Regions from separate parts of the Paenibacillus sp. FSL H7-0323 genome, predicted to be linked through region 2. Evidence: riboswitches for the same ligand, from Rfam matches in the RefSeq annotation. Region 2 holds a riboswitch; each other region holds the start of a gene.
What was found. Region 2 has a riboswitch for cyclic di-AMP ahead of MHH89_RS07795 (APC family permease). Riboswitches for the same ligand answer to the same signal wherever they lie in the genome.
Positions count from the first base shown of each region.

Region 1 (3,278 bases), 3.8 Mb from region 2:
CCAATCTGAACCTTCGCGGCGGACCTTATCCAGCGCTTCTTCAAGACGGCAATGACAGATGGCCCGTAAAAAAGAACTCCATTTAATAAGATCGAAATTTTTGGTGTTGGCAGAGATCAGACAAGCCCCCCAACTGCAGCCTCCCCTACAGGTGAGCTTCAGAATACCATAACGGCAGCCTTCAGCCCCTTCCATTCCATAGTGAATAGGCTCGGGTTCATCCAATACAAATACTTCAATGCGGGATAGTCTGCGCTGGTCCATAGTAGGGTTCCTCCTTAGATTTCCAAAAGCTTTAAGTCAACATGATGAGTGACACTAGCCTTTTCTACACAAGCGAGCATCTCCATTTTATTCTCACAGACTGCGGTATGCTCTAGCCATAGTCGGAACTTCTCTTTTCGTATAACAGATAGATGTAAGGGAAAGGTGCTGCGGGATCTCAAGACATACCAACCGGCGCTTACATCTTTCCAAGGCTCCTTGAAGGCTGTAAACCACGGGAGCTTTTGGTGTGATGACCAATCCTGCTGCTGCTGTTGTTCTCGAATTTTTTTATATATCTCATATACAATCTTAGAGTCTAAACAGTCTTTACAAGAAGAAGGTGTGCTGAACTGGCGAAGGGCTTGGATCTGGTTCTGGCCAAATGCATAGCCTACAATGTACCTGTGATTATGTTCTTCGAACCACAAGGCCCCGAAACAAACGTAATTTAGACTTATCGGCTCAAGCAGCCCTTGATGTATCCCTAAATAATAGTGCTTCAAAACATTCACCCCATCCAGCGTGCTATCACCTAATAAGCTTAGGTAACGCAAAAACCGCAGCAAGAGGAGGACCTCTGCTGCGGTTTTGGATTACAGGCAGATATACCTGGGCCAAAGCGTGGCGGATCAAGGGTCTCTCTCTTTACGCTTACGAGGTTAGCTGTCGGATTCGGACGGTGAGAGTCGCCCTACCTATTGAGACTTATGCAGTCTCCTTTGGATTCACCCCAAGTAGGCCAGGTGGCCTGATGGTTCCCCCGTTCCCTGCGAATGCAGGAACTCAGCGTTGATTGTTTTTCATGAATTAGATTCAACCCGAATCATACTCTTTTCAAGATTTTCTGTAAAAAACGGAAAATGTTCTTTTAGAGCAATTTTAACCATATCCTGCCGACTACGACTGAAAAACGAGGTAAATAGGTATTTATGGCGTGTTATCGCGCCTCTTTCTCGCTCAGCCTCAGCTTCTTGCGTTTCTACCTATAATGGGAATTTGCAGTATTTTCGCTCTAAAAAGGTGAATAAAATCACATGGGTTATAGATAGCGATTAAACGCTCCAAACTCGAGTAAACAAGAGATATAGAGAGATTAGATATCAAGTAAGCGCTATCTAATGGGAAAATAGTTTTTAATTTGCATTATTTTGGCATCATTCAGGTTTTACAAGTCTTCGTGCATAAGAGTATGATTACTCCTGTTTCAACGACAATCGAATATTTGATCCGCTTAATTTCCGGTAAGGAAAGCGGGGGAACCAACAATCGGCAGCCGATGTGAGAGTCGGAAGCCGATTATGGGGTGAATCCTGTAGAGGGTGCGAGTGAGCTCGCATCTATACAGGTAGGGCGACTCTCACCGCCCGAATCCGACAGCTAACCTCGTAAGCGTATGGAGAGAGGATGAGTGCAATGTGACCGCTAGCGAGCCACAGAGGAGATCCTTTGTGGCTTTTTGCTGTGCTCTTAGAAGCAAAGCATTTATGGAGGCCTCCCCTAAGAGGTCGCTAAATTCATCATTAGCGGTATTTGTAAGGCAGCGTCTAATGACGTGACACAACCGAGCTTTAGGTTGTGCCCGAAAATGACGATAGGTCAACATCCTTTCGGAGATTTTCGTTGCCTCCTTGTTGTAAATGAGCAGGAGGAGAAAAAAGATGACGGATCAGAATGAATATGTGCTTGTATGTGCGCCTACAAAGGCGGGAGAACATTTCATTAAACTTCTGAAGTTCAGGGGTATTAAGATGGCGGGATTAACCAACAATGTGGCTGAGAAAGCTTTACTTGAGGAGCTCGGGATTGAGCAGGTTATTCTAGTGGATACCCGCCATCAGAACACTTGGTTTCGCCCATCGTTCCCGGTAGGCAGGGTATATCTGTTTGAGAGCAGCTTTCCGCTTTGCTGCCGCTATATTCAGATGTGCCGTACCTGGACGACACAGCCGATTTTTGTGATTACAAGTTCAATAAATCCTAGATTGGTCTATAAAAGACTTGGTGCGAGCTATGTAATCTATTCCCATAGTGGTGATGCTGATTTTCTAATCGATAGATCACCTCATCAAGGATAATGGAAGGAGTGCGGAAGATATGATGGATCTGTATATGGTGGCTTCGTTAGCTGTAATTTACGGGTTATTTTATGGTTTTATGCGCTGGTGCGCAGGTGTAGTTGAGGATACGGGGAGGGATAAGCTGTGATTCTAGTAATCGCTGTTACCCTACTGTTGTTTATATATCTGGTTTACGCGTTGATTCATCCTGAGAAATTTTAAGGAGGGGCATTCATGGGCATTTTGCAAATAGTCGTCGTAATTGTAATTCTCATCTTGCTGGTCAAGCCGATGGGAACGTATTTATATCATGTATTTTCTAACGAACCGAATCGTACGGATCGCTGGTTTGCAGGCACAGAGAAAGGTATTTATAAGCTGATCGGCCTGAAAAAACGGGACGGAATGTCCTGGAAGAAGTATGCACTCAGCTTTGTTTTAACTAATATCGTACTGGTTGCTTTCAGTTATATTTTTCTAAGATTACAGCGGGGATTGCCGCTGAACCCGAATGGAATTGCCGATATGGAACAGACGCTTTCATTCAATACGGTGATCAGCTTTATGACCAATACGAACCTGCAGCATTATAGCGGGGAGACGGGACTATCGTATTTTTCACAAATGGCAGTCATCACGATGATGATGTTCACGTCTGCAGCGAGCGGATTTTCTGTTGCGGTTGCTTTTGTCAGAGGGATTACAGGACAGAAATCAGTCGGGAACTTTTTCGAGGACTTCGTAAAAGCACATATTCGTGTATTCATTCCATTAGCTCTGCTAGTTTCATTGGTGCTGGTAGGATTGCATGTGCCACAAACGCTCAAGCCATCGCTTGAGGTCACTACACTTGAAGGGCAGACGCAACAAATCGCTATCGGTCCAGTCGCTTCTTTGGAATCAATTAAACACTTAGGTACGAATGGTGGCGGCTTCTTCGGAGCCAATTCAGCA
Region 1 covers NZ_JBBODB010000001.1:5,488,848-5,492,125, forward strand. The annotation lists gene MHH89_RS24720 (hypothetical protein) at 1-264, opposite strand, end outside; gene MHH89_RS24725 (hypothetical protein) at 279-833, opposite strand; cyclic di-AMP (ydaO/yuaA leader) riboswitch at 902-1,066, opposite strand; cyclic di-AMP (ydaO/yuaA leader) riboswitch at 1,486-1,675, shown strand; gene MHH89_RS24730 (hypothetical protein) at 1,926-2,342, shown strand; gene kdpF (K(+)-transporting ATPase subunit F) at 2,469-2,546, shown strand; gene kdpA (potassium-transporting ATPase subunit KdpA) at 2,559-3,278, shown strand, end outside.
Region 1: another riboswitch for cyclic di-AMP. It lies ahead of MHH89_RS24730 (hypothetical protein); the one in region 2 lies ahead of MHH89_RS07795 (APC family permease).

Region 2 (3,278 bases):
ATGTTAGCTTCGAAAGATGCAGCAAAGAATGTCTCTACAGGAGAACCGGTAGAATTCAATTACAGTGAGCTACCTAGGATTGGTAATGAGGATGCACCTGTTAAGCTTGTTGAATTTGGTGATTTCAAATGTCCAGCTTGTTCCCAATTTGCTGGCTCCATGAAACCGAAAATTGTTCAAGATTTTGTCAACGAGGGAAAAGCAGCTCTTTACTTTGTAAATATGGCTTTCGTTGGTCCTGACTCTGAGACAGCTTCACTAGCTGCATTGTCTGTATACCATCAGAATAAGGATGAATTCTGGAAGTTCTATGATGCTGTGTATGCGCAGCAAGGGGATGAGAGCGTGGAATGGGCCACTGAGGATTTCTTGGTAAGCCTTGCTGAAAAAGAGAAATTAGCGATCGATTATGATCTGTTGCGTAAAGACATCCAAGAGAAAACTTATGCAGATGAGCTGAAGAAAGACATTCAGTTGGCAACTGACGCAGGCGTGACAACTACGCCTTCGCTCTACATTAATGGAGTGAAAACGGCTGAACCTTTCGATATTGAAGCGATTACATCTGAAATTAACACCGCCGCAAAAGCAGTGGAGGCAAAGTGACAAAATTCCTATCTTTTTGCAAGCGTAACTGCCTCTATCTGGCCTGGTTCGTCTCTTTGGTTGCTGTAGCTGGTAGCTTGTATTTAAGTGAAGTCTTGAAGTATGAACCTTGTAAGCTTTGCTGGTTTCAGCGGATTTTTATGTATCCGCAGTTATTTTTATTGGGAATTGCCACTTTCCGTGGAGATAAGCGCATCATTCCTTATGTGCTTCCATTAAGTTTGATTGGTGGCAGTATCTCAATCTATCATTATGCGGAACAGAAGATTCCAGCGTTAAGTAAAGTTCTACCTTGTACAGTTGGTGTTCCTTGTAATAAAGATTACTTGAACTACTTCGGATTTATAACGATTCCTTTGTTAGCTTTAATAGCGTTTGCTCTAATAAGTCTCCTTCTTTGGTATGGACGTAGGGAAGAAGAAGTGATTGAAGTAGATGCTGAGGAGAGCTTAGGATTTTAGTTTTTACTTTGGAAGGTACAAAAAAGCTGAAAAGGTATTAAAATCACGGGCTAGAGGGATAATTGAAGATAATGAAAGAGAGCATCCAATAAGACGCTATATTTGAGCTTATTGGATGTTTTTTCATTCTTTTTTCATTTTTTTCAACGCTTTACTGTAGGCACTTTGTAGACTAATATTAGACCTTGTGAGAAGTTGAATATGCGCTGAATTTTCTTAGGAAAAACGGGGGAACCAAACTTGGCATTCATGCCAATGGGGTGAATCGGAACCGGGTCGAACAGACCTCTACCGTAGGGCTATAACCACAGCCCGAATCCGCCAGCTAACCTCGTAAGCAAGGTGGGAAAATGACCATGCATAAGCATGCGGATCATTTCCGTATGCTTATTTTTGTGTCTGCATTTATGAAATCCACCGATGAAAACAGCGCACGGAAATTCCGTTTCAGCTCCCAAAGAAAGGAACTGTATCCACCATGGTAAGCAAGGTAAAACGACTATTGATCGGACGTCCGATGAAGTCGAATGAACTCGATCATGAAAAGTTATCCAAGGTTAAAGCACTGGCTGTTCTGTCTTCTGATGCGCTCTCGTCTGTAGCCTACGGAACGGAACAAATTCTGATTGTACTAGTGGCTGCCGGGTTTACTGCCATCTGGTATTCCCTGCCAATTGCATTAGCCGTATTGGGCCTGCTGGCCATCCTGATTTTATCCTATCGGCAGACGATTTTTGCTTATCCGCAAGGAGGCGGAGCTTATATCGTAGCCAAGAGTAATCTTGGTATTCCGACAGGGCTGCTCGCTGGGGGTTCATTATTGGTGGATTACATTCTTACCGTAGCGGTTAGTGCCTCGGCAGGGACGGATGCGATCACATCGGCTTTTCCAAGTCTTCATAATCATACTGTTCTCATCGCTGTATCTGTTATCGTTTTATTAACAATCATTAATCTTCGCGGAGTGACTGAATCGGCTTCATTTATCGCAATTCCAGTGTATTTGTTTGTGGTTTCGATTGTTGTTCTGATTATCTCCGGTATCGTTAAATATGCAATGGGTGGCGCGCATGCGAATGTTCCTGAAATAGGCAGCGCCGTATCTAATGTAAGTTTGTTTCTACTATTAAAAGCGTTTAGCTCTGGTTGTTCAGCCCTAACGGGGGTTGAGGCCGTATCTAATGCGATCCCAAACTTTAAAGCACCCGCTGAGAAGAATGCAGCCAAGACGCTAATGATCATGGGACTTATCCTTGGCTTTATGTTTACCGGAATCACTGTGCTGGCGTATTGGTATGGGATTGTGCCAGATGAAAAGGCTACGGTTGTCTCTCAGATCGCTGAATCGACCTTTGGCCGTGGCGGATTGTACTTTTTCATTCAAGGGATTACAGCAGTGATTTTGTTCTTGGCAGCTAATACAGCATATTCAGCGTTTCCGCTGCTTGCCTTTATGTTTGCAAAAGATAAATATCTGCCACATGCATTTATGGTCCGTGGTGACCGCCTTGGCTTCTCAAACGGCATTATTTTTCTAGGAGTTATGTCTATCATACTTGTGACTGCATTCCATGGGAATACGGAAGGTTTGATTCCACTATATGCGGTAGGCGTGTTCATTCCTTTTACCTTATCCCAACTGGGGATGATGGTGCATTGGATCAAAACAAGACCCGCTGGATGGGTGAAAAGATTTGTAGTAAATACCATCGGTATGCTGACTACATTGACGATTACGCTTATATTTATCATTACTAAATTCTCGAGTGTATGGATGGCATTCATTTTCTTACCTGCTGTAATGTTCGTGTTCCACCGTATTCATAAGCACTATTTGAACACTGCGGATCAACTGCGTATATGTCCGGCTACGGATAAACCTGTAATTAAAGGAAGTACTGTAGTTGTTCCTGTTGCAGGGGTTACACGTGCTGTATTACATTCCATCAGCTATGCGAAGTCTCTAACAGATAATGTTGTTGCTGTGTATGTAGGCTTTGATGAAGAAGACATTCATAAGATGGAGCAACGGTGGGAGGAATGGAATCCAGGTGTACGCCTGATTGTACTTCGTTCCAGATATCGTAGTATCATTCGTCCGTTAGTGAAGTTTATCGATACGGTAGAGTGGAAGACCGCTGCGACGGATCACATCACGATTCTGATTCCACAGTTTATTACCAAACATTGGTGGCAAGCCGTGCTTCATAA
Region 2 covers NZ_JBBODB010000001.1:1,701,603-1,704,880, reverse strand. The annotation lists gene MHH89_RS07805 (DsbA family protein) at 1-606, shown strand, start outside; gene MHH89_RS07800 (disulfide oxidoreductase) at 603-1,067, shown strand; cyclic di-AMP (ydaO/yuaA leader) riboswitch at 1,262-1,421, shown strand; gene MHH89_RS07795 (APC family permease) at 1,546-3,278, shown strand, end outside.

Region 3 (3,278 bases), 2.2 Mb from region 2:
TTAAAGGCAGAAAGATTTATTAGATTTCGATTCGAGGGATGATGATAGTGGGCCTCACGATTAGAGCGATTTTGGAAGATTTAATGGGAACTGTGGAACAGGTAGAAGGGACTGTGGATATTCTGAACCCAGGGGAACCGGAAACTGAAGTCACAGGGATTATTACGGCCTTTTCTGCCACACAAAATATTGTGGAGCAAGCAATAGCGTTAGGAACCAATTTGCTGATCACGCATGAAGGTGTATTTTATAGCCATCATGCGGCGAGCGAGTGGTTAGAAGGTGATCCGGTTTATCATGCGAAAAAAAGTCTGATCGAACGATCCCCAATAGCTATTTTTCGTTATCATGATTATTGGCATCGGCAAGAGCCGGATGGGATTATGATGGGTTTGCTGCGAGAGCTGGATTGGTCAGACTATGTGGAAGAGCAGCAAGCGGCTGCTACGATTCTCACTATTCCTGCCATGACTGTACTGGAAGCTGCTCAGTATATTAAAAGTAAGCTAGGGATCTCTTATGTACGCGCTGCTGGTGACCTGTCTCTGTCCTGCAAACGCATAGGGATATTAGTAGGTTACAGAGGGGGCGGGACGATGGCTATTCCACTTTTTAATGATCACAATCTTGATTTAATTATTGCTGGAGAAGGACCAGAGTGGGAGACTCCGGAATATGTGCGGGATGCAGGGCACCAAGGCAGATCTAAAGCGCTCATCATGTTAGGTCATGCGGAGAGTGAAGCGCCGGGGATGAAATATTTAGCTGAAATCTTAGCAGACAAATATCCCATGCTTCCTACCCGGTTCATTGCTGAACAACCCATCTATCAGATGGTTTAATCTGGGGAAATTAAGAGTACGGAATAAATAAACATATTATGGAGAAAATGAAGGGAAACAGGTCACTGAGAAAGGAGTGTTTCAATGGAAATTCCTTTGGAGGCTGATGAAGTATTAAGTCGGATCAAAAAGCTGCAAAGCGACGGAAGCTCAATCAGTAAAAAACAAGTAAAGCAAAGCGACCCAGAGCTTATGAGAAGTGCGCTGTTCTTTTTTCCAAGCTGGGAGCATGCATTGAAAAACGCCGATCTTTTGTAGCCATAGTATTGTAAAAGGAAGCTAAGTGGACAGGGGGAGATCTCTGATTCTGCTTAGCTTTTTTCTTTTTTATGAAATCATTCGTGCTGTTCATGTGAAATAATATTAACAAGCTTGCCAAACGGATCGGGGACATAGAAACGACGAACACCCCAAGGTACAGAAACTGGCCCAATAGTGGTATTGAAGATTGTCGTTTCTTATTAAATAGGAAAGTACTGGTGAATCACCCCCTTTTTCGCTTGCTTCAGAGCTGTTTTTCTAAAGAAAACGAGTAAACAAGAGCAAAAGAAAGAGAAAATGAAGAGTATGCTTAATATGAAATGAAAAGCATTGCTTTCAACATTATTTTGACCAGAGCCCTCCTTTACAAGAAAACCTTACAAGAGTATGATTCATCTCAGAACTGAGAATTATCTTAAATTTACAATTACATAAGCAATCCGCTTAATTTCCGTTTCTGGAAAGCGGGGGAACCAACAACTGGCAGCCGATGTGAGAGTCGGCACTGGTTATGGGGTGAATCCTGTTCCGGGTGCATAATATGCATCCCTGCAGGTAGGGCAACTCTCACTGCCCGAATCCGACAGCTAACCTCGTAAGCGTATGGAGAGAGGATGAATGGCGTGTTTAGTGATGAATAGCCACAGAGAATCCCTCTGTGGTTTTTTGCTGCGTTTTTAAGCAGATATAGTCGTAGAATTTATTATGAAAGAGGTGTTACCTTTGCCTATCGCTAAACTGAACGGAACTTCGCTCTATTATGAAATCAATGGAACTGGCACTCCGGTTGTGTTTATCCATGGACATGGATTAACACACAGTATGTTCAAACCACAGCTGGAGTATTTTTCCGATAAATATAAAGTGATTTTGTGCGATTTACGGGGGAATGGCAAGTCTGGTAAACTGCTGGAGGCCCCACATGAGATTATTGAGACGCAATGTCTGGATCTGATTATGCTGTTGAATGACCTAGGTATCCGTGAAGCAGTTTTTGTAGGAATCGCCTATGGTGGCTTAGTCGTTCAGCATATTGCCAAACAATATCCTGAGCGTGTAAAAGCAATTGTGGTCGCGGATAGCTTTTGTAGGACTCACGGATCAACAATAGTAGGGAAAATACAAACTATGGCAGCATATTGCAGTTTACTAATGTATTATCTCCCAAGCGAGCTGGTGTTGCCTTCGATTCGGATGATGTACCGAGAGCGCTGGAGTCTGGCCTACAATGAGATTAGAAGAGGACTGCTGGACAAACGCCCCCGGGAGTTATATCGGCAAAGGCTGGCTACGAGCCATGTTGATTACACCAGATGTTTAAAGGCTTTTAAACGTCCTGCATTATGTATTGTGGGGGACTTTAATGAATTTGGAGTGAATTGTATGAAGGAAATGGTGTCTCAGCTGCCGCAGGCGCAGTTGGCGATTATTCCGAACGCATTAGATCCAAGTAATCTGTGCCAGCCGGAGCAATTCAATGCGATTCTTCAGCGTTTCTTAGAGAAGCAGCAGGGCAGTCAGCAGATTAGCTGATCTATAGGGAGACCTTCACAAGCGAAGCGTTTAAGTGAGAAAATAGGCGTCCCATAGCCAGGGCGGAATGAGCTGGCTATGGGTCGTCTTTCTGGGAAGAACTTTAGGGGAATTCTCCCTAAAATGAAGGAGATTATGGCTCCTAGAACGTAGATTAGGGAAATCCTCCCTAATAATAGGATGTTTTTAGCCATAAATGGGTATTTGCATGAATTTTTAGGGAGGAATTTCCTAAAAACCTCATTTTAAAGCGATTATCGATGAACATTAGGGAGGATTTCCCTAATATAATGGACATCCAATTAAAGGCTGGCTTATCCGTAGTGAAATCTACGAATGAGCCAGCCTTTGGTTATTTTACTAACCGATGGATGTTGAACATTTACAAGCATATTGTACCTAGAACGCCACTTAATGTCCCTACCCTACCACAGCACCAAATATAGCTCACCAGACGTGGGAAAGAACAATAGACTCTAAATAGTTATAGAAGGAGGCGTAGTAAGCAACGCATCTGCTACTCTTGCATTTTGTACAATGCGATCTACTCGTGTAAGATTAAGATAATTCATACTAAAGGAGCTGAGTCATGATGTCTCAAGCTGAAACTATAAAACTGACTTCATTATCTTCAAAAGGGGG
Region 3 covers NZ_JBBODB010000001.1:3,899,629-3,902,906, reverse strand. The annotation lists gene MHH89_RS17680 (alpha-glucuronidase family glycosyl hydrolase) at 1-23, shown strand, start outside; gene MHH89_RS17675 (Nif3-like dinuclear metal center hexameric protein) at 48-842, shown strand; gene MHH89_RS17670 (hypothetical protein) at 927-1,100, shown strand; partial or broken gene MHH89_RS17665 (glyoxalase) at 1,178-1,288, opposite strand; cyclic di-AMP (ydaO/yuaA leader) riboswitch at 1,535-1,721, shown strand; gene MHH89_RS17660 (alpha/beta fold hydrolase) at 1,827-2,636, shown strand; gene MHH89_RS17655 (hypothetical protein) at 2,927-3,082, shown strand; gene selD (selenide, water dikinase SelD) at 3,229-3,278, shown strand, end outside.
Region 3: another riboswitch for cyclic di-AMP. It lies ahead of MHH89_RS17660 (alpha/beta fold hydrolase); the one in region 2 lies ahead of MHH89_RS07795 (APC family permease).